DNA from 2 places in the Methylophilus glucosoxydans genome. Region 2 is predicted to be linked to the other one. Evidence: predicted binding sites of a transcription regulator. Region 2 holds the regulator's gene; the other holds the start of a gene.
The links. Region 2 encodes sigma-54, which starts transcription at its own class of promoters, with help from an activator protein. Its sites were predicted from a motif close to TGGCACNNTTCCTGCT; they were not measured.

Region 1 (3,153 bases), on a different contig from region 2:
TGAGCAATTCTGTCAGCAAAGGGTTGGCCTGGTTCAACCAGCGGCGTGGCGTGATGCCATTGGTCACATTGGTGAACTTGCCAGGATAAATTTTGTTGAAGTCAGCAAACAGCGTGGTTTTCAACAATTCGCTGTGCAGCTCGGCCACGCCGTTCACGGTATGGCTACCGACAATCGCCAGATGCGCCATGCGCACACGGCGGCCGTGAGTTTCATCGATGATGGACACACGTTGCAACAAGCCGGTATCGTCCGGGAAGTGCTGGTTCACCATTTGCAGGAACTGGTGATTGATCTCGTAAATAATCTCGAGATGACGAGGCAACAATTGTCCAAACATGTCCACCGACCAGGTTTCCAGGGCTTCTGGCATCAAGGTGTGGTTGGTGTAGGCAAACATTTTGGTGACCAGCGTCCACGCACGGTCCCAAGGCAAGTGATAATGATCCACCAATTGATGCATCATTTCGGCCACGGCAATCGCTGGGTGGGTATCATTCAACTGAATGGAGACCTTGTCAGGCAAGGTGTTCCAATCCGAGTTGTAATTGGTGAAGCGATGCAAAATATCCTGTGTAGAGGCCGAAACAAAGAAGTATTGCTGCTTGAGGCGCAACACCTTGCCCGACTCGGAGGTGTCATTTGGATAGAGCACTTGCGAGATGGTTTCGGCACCGTGACGGCCTTCTACCGATTTTTCGTAGTTACCTTCGTTAAACGATTTCAAGTCAAACTCATTGGTAGCCTTGGCAGACCATAAGCGCAGATTATTCACAGTCTGCGTGCCATAGCCAGGCACAGGCACATCATAAGGCATGGCGACCACCGTTTCATGATCAACCCAGTGATGCTCCACGCCACGCTCGGTGTGTACATGCAACACGCGGCCATAAAACTTCACCTCGCAAGTATGCTCGGGGCGCTGAATCTCCCAGATATTCTGATACCGCAACCAGTTATCAGGATTTTCTTTTTGCTGGCCCTTCTCGATGGTTTGCCTAAACATGCCATAGTCGTAACGGATGCCATAGCCGGTAGCGGGAATATCCATGGTCGCCATCGAGTCGACAAAACAGGCAGCCAAGCGGCCCAGGCCGCCATTACCCAAAGCCGCATCGGGCTCCATCTCGGCCACGCCTTCCAGCTTTTGGCCAATCTCCTGCAAGCCTCCGCTTAGATCGGGTGCAATGCCCAAATTCAGTGCGGCATTTGACAGCATGCGGCCAATCAAAAACTCCAGAGATAAATAATAAACGCGCTTGGTATTGGCGTCGCGATAAGCATCACGTGTATTCACCCAGCGGCTCATCAAGTGGTCGCGCACGGTAAAAGCGGCGGTTTGATACCAGTCACGCGCCGTGGCCCAAGAGTTTGATTTACCAATAGAAAAAGTCAGGTGGTTACGCAACGCCTGGGGGATAGGCAATTGCTCCAGCAAAAACTCTTCAACCGGTTGCGCAGCTTCTACGGGTGTCTTGGATTTAGGTGTTTTTTTCACATTGGCAGTCATGCATCTTCCCCTTGAGTTTGATTCATTGAATTGCTTTCAGTTAGCAAAAGCAAAAAGCAAGCCTACAGCAAGAATATGTCAGACATAAAAAAAGCCACAAAATTCTCATTGTGGCTTTGAATTATACTGCCGACCCCGGCAGAGAGAAGCACGAAAACTTAAAGTTTCCAGGTATAAGCAACGCCTAGTGCATCCTGATACATGCGCACATTGGCATCCCCTCCACCAAATCCAGCAGGAATCGAGTTTTGACCACGCACCGTATTTTCAAAGGCATGCGTGTAAGCAAACGAGACTTCGGATTGCGGACTCAACACCCAAGTCGCGCCAATCGACACATGATCTTTCACCACGCCAGGCGCCAGGATATTAAACAGCGTATCGCCGGCTCTAATCGGCTGGTCCACATGGTTATAGCCTGCACGCAAAATCAACGCCGGGCTATATTGATACAACGCACCGATCTTATACACCTTGGCATCCTGCCAGTTAAACCCGGCGCCATTATCGTTACCCAAGCCATTGCTCAAGTTAGATAAAGAGGCGTTACCAACAGCATCTACCTCACTGTAATTGATGCGTTGAAAATCCCCGGCCAGTGTCAACGCCGGCGTTACTTTGACCGCCACACCCACGCCATAGGTGGAGGGGATATCGAAATCACCCTGCTCGGCAAACAAGCCCTTGTACTTGTCAAACCGGCTCATGTAAGTACGGCTCTGATAAGTGGCCCCCAGCGTCACGGCATCCGTGATCTCGCCCAGCCAGCCAATATGCACGCCAGCCCCATAAGAATCATCATGCCCATTGTTGGTCAGGTTGGCAGATGAACTACTCGCATTGCTAAAGTTTTGCAGGCCTTTGGCCTCAAACCGCTGATAGGCCAAGTTCAAAGACACGCCCAGCGTGTGATTTTCATGCACTTTCCAAGTCACAGTCGGCGCCACAAATACCTGCGCCAAATCCACGCCCGTGCGGCGACCGTTACTGTTAAACAGCGGAATCCCTTTTTTGTAGTCGGTATTCATGCCGCCATTACCGTAAACACTCACGCCCAGCGTGACATCCTCAGAATATTGCGTGTTGTAGCCTAGTTCTGGAATAAAGAAATTCTGGCTATCATTGCCTTTATAGGTGCCATCAGCACCGAATGTATTGCCTTTGATTTCAGCTTCACGCACAGGCCGGAACCAGGTCACGCCCGCATCCACACGACTCCCGACCTTCCCCATGCCAGCCGGGTTGGCTGCCGCCGCCAGCGCATCTTGTGGCAAAGCGATGCCCACGCCACCCACGCCTTGAGAGCGAACACTATAGCCATGCGAAAAATAACCATCGGTCGCCCACGCATTACCAAACGAAAAAGCGACCGCTACCGGAATAATCTTTGACCACTTATACATCTCAATCCTTCAATAACCTTGTTGGATTGCAATATATCAAGCGGTTTAAATTCAAATAAATAATATATAAAAATATATTTATAACCAAAAAACATAAAAGCCCGCAGTGTGGGCTTTTATGAAGGACAGCTTAATTAAAGATACCTTGAGTCAATTTGAGCGGGATTGAAGAACGCTGAGCACCCTTGAGTACATTGGATGAAGCAAGTCAGCGCCATAGCCACTCCATTTTCGGAAGTC
Region 2 (3,153 bases):
CAGCGGTGAAAATCCCCGCAATATCAAGGTCGGCTTTGCCCAAGAAATTGTGGCGCGTTTCCATGGTCAAGCCGCGGCTGAAAAAGCCTTGCAGGACTTCCAGACCCGTGCCAAAGGCGGCATCCCGGATGACGTGCCCGAAGTTGAAGTGACCATTGAAGGCGAGAGCATCGGCATTAGCCAATTGTTAAAACAGGCGGGCTTGGTTGAAAGCACCAGTGAAGCCATGCGCGCAGTGCAGCAAGGCGGCGTCAAGCTCGACAGCGTCAAGGTGGATGATAAGAATCTGCCTTTGACTAAAGGTGTGACAGTGATCGCACAGGTGGGTAAACGTAAATTTGCCAAGATCACAATCAGGTGATTTGAGCTGAGAAACAAAAAAGGCCGCATCTGCGGCCTTTTTTGTTTAGAGCGTTTTGCGCAAGTTCGCGGGCGGAATATTCAGGGACTCGCGATATTTGGCTATGGTACGGCGGGCAACGACGATACCTTGTTGTGCCAGTGTGTCGGTGATCTGGTTGTCCGACAAAGGCTTTTTCGGGTTTTCTTCGGCCACCATTTGCTTGATCAAGGCGCGGATAGCGGTGGCAGAGCAGGAGCCGCCTGCATCTGTGGCCACCGAGCTGCCAAAGAAGTATTTGAGTTCATAGACGCCACGCGGTGTGAGCATATACTTATGTGTGGTGACGCGGGAAACTGTGCTTTCATGCAAGTCGAGTTCTTCGGCGATTTCACGAAGCACCAGTGGCCGCATGGCAATTTCACCATGTTCAAAGAAGTTGCGCTGGCGATCTACAATGGCTTGTGACACGCGCAAAATGGTCGAGAAGCGCTGCTGGATATTTTTAATCATCCACTTGGCTTCCTGCATCTGGCTTTGCAGGTATTGGCCTGAACTCTCGCGGTTGCGCTTGAGGATGTCCGCATACATCTGGTTGATGCGCAGTTTGGGGATCACGCCATCATTTAAAGAGGCGACCCAAATGCCCTTGATTTTTTTAACCACCACATCGTGCTGGATAAAGTGATCGTGACTAAAGCTGGAAAACTCGCTGCCGGGTCTGGGGTTTTGCTGGCGGATCAGGTGCTGCGCCGCCTTGAGTACCGCTTCATCGCAACCAAGCACCTTGCGCAGTTTGACAAAGTCTTTGTTGGCAAGCAGCGCCAGGTGGTCTTTGGCAATGGCAATGGCGGTTTGCAAGTGTGGCGTTTCTTGCGGCAAACGCGTCAGTTGCAAGAGCAGGCACTCGCGTAAATCGCGCGCACCTACGCCTACAGGGTCCAGATTCTGGATCAGCTTGAGGGCGGTTTCCAGTTCCAGCAGCTCGACCTCAAGTTCGAGTGGCAAGTGCTCCACAATCTCCTGCAGATCTTGCTCCAGATAGCCATCATCAGTGATGCTATCCAGTAGCAGTTTGACCAGGCTCATGTCACGTTGCGATAAATGTGCCAGTTGTATCTGATCAATCAGATGCTCGCGCAAACTGATGCTGGTGGTTTCCTGTCTGGAAAAGTCACTGTCTTCGTCTTCCTGATGATTGCGTCCGGCTTCGTCCCAGTTGCTGGTGCTGCCAAACTCTTCATAATCATCTTCAAACTCTGGCGGCGTGAATTCCTCGTTTAAATTGGGCAGGTCGCTCTCGCTCCCGCCCAGCTCATCGTGCAAGTCTTCACGCAGACTTTCTGCCGGTGCGGTGATCTCTTGCTGCGTTGCCATGTCAAACGAGCTGGCATCTGTCGGCTCAGCTTCTACAGTGGGGGGAGGCGGTGTGTTATCTTCAAACTCGCCTTCTTCACCGTCTGACATTTCCAGTAACGGGTTTTCCTGCAGGATGGTTTCCAGTTCCTGGTTCAGTTCCAGCGTGGAAAGTTGCAGCAAACGGATCGATTGCTGCAGCTGCGGCGTCAGCGCCAGATTTTGCGAAATACGTAATTGCAGGTTCTGTTTCATGACGGATTACAGCCTAAAATTCTTGCCCAGATACACTTCACGCACACCTTCATTCTGAATGATTTCATCGGGCGTGCCTGCTGCAAACACAGCGCCTTCATTGACAATATAAGCGCGGTCACAGATATCCAGCGTTTCGCGCACATTGTGGTCGGTGATTAAAATACCAATATTCTGACTGCTCAGGTAGCGGATGATTTTCTGGATTTCGATCACCGCAATCGGATCAATCCCGGCGAACGGTTCATCCAGCAAAATAAATTTAGGGTCAGTGGCCAGGCAGCGCGCAATTTCAACGCGTCGACGTTCGCCGCCAGACAAGCTGACGGCCTGACTGTTGCGGATGTGCTGGATATGCAATTGATCCAGCAAGGACTCAAGCCTCGCCTCACGCTGCTCTTCCGTATAGGGACGGGTTTCAAGAATGGCGAGTATGTTGTCGGTTACGCTGAGCTTGCGGAAAATGGATGCTTCTTGGGGCAGATAAGCCAGGCCCATGCGCGCGCGCTCATGCATGGGCGCGCGGCTCACGTCGGCGCCATTCAGCGTAATGTTGCCTTCATCCAGCGCAACCAACCCGACAATCATGTAAAAGCTGGTGGTTTTGCCTGCCCCGTTGGGACCCAGCAAGCCGATCACTTCGCCACTGCGTAACTCAAGCGTCGTGTTTTTGACGACGGTACGGCCCTGATAGGTTTTTTTCAGGCGGTTGACCTGCAAATGGTTCTGATCTGCTGCCATGGTTTCCATCTTTATGCTTACTCTTTGCCTTGCTCACCAGTGTTTTCGGCAGGGGCAGGTTCGACCTTGAGTTGCAAGGAGCGATTCATCCGTAACCCCTGTTGAGAGGTTGGCTTGTTGTCAATGACAGGCGGCGTGGTTTTATTTTTAGGCTGTATGGTGGCCTTGACGCGGCTGCCAGCCGTCCCGTTCGGGTTGGCTTTGGTGCCGCCAATCACCTCGGCATACTCGGCGTTGGCGTCGTAGCTGATGTAGTCCCCGGTCACGATGTCTTCACCACGTTTAACCCAGGCATTGGTATACAGTTGCACTTTATCCATGCGGGCGTTGTATTCGATACGTTGACCACTGCCTTGCATCCACTCGTCTTTACCGGTACGTTTTTGTTTGAACGTGGTTGGGTTGCCGGTACAGGTGCTATGTTGAAAGCCGTCCTGATCCTCGCGTACGATCATTTTGTC

Region 1: a site for sigma-54 is predicted at 1,559-1,574, ahead of ACFQ1T_RS14360 (glycogen/starch/alpha-glucan phosphorylase). Genes of this name have one in related genera too.

The regions. Positions count from the first base shown of each region.
Region 1 covers NZ_JBHTJW010000010.1:10,576-13,728, forward strand. The annotation lists gene ACFQ1T_RS14360 (glycogen/starch/alpha-glucan phosphorylase) at 1-1,510, opposite strand, end outside; gene ACFQ1T_RS14365 (OmpP1/FadL family transporter) at 1,669-2,913, opposite strand.
Region 2 covers NZ_JBHTJW010000001.1:86,847-89,999, forward strand. The annotation lists gene tyrS (tyrosine--tRNA ligase) at 1-361, shown strand, start outside; gene ACFQ1T_RS00405 (RNA polymerase factor sigma-54) at 407-1,951, opposite strand; gene lptB (LPS export ABC transporter ATP-binding protein) at 1,958-2,701, opposite strand; gene lptA (lipopolysaccharide transport periplasmic protein LptA) at 2,710-3,153, opposite strand, start outside.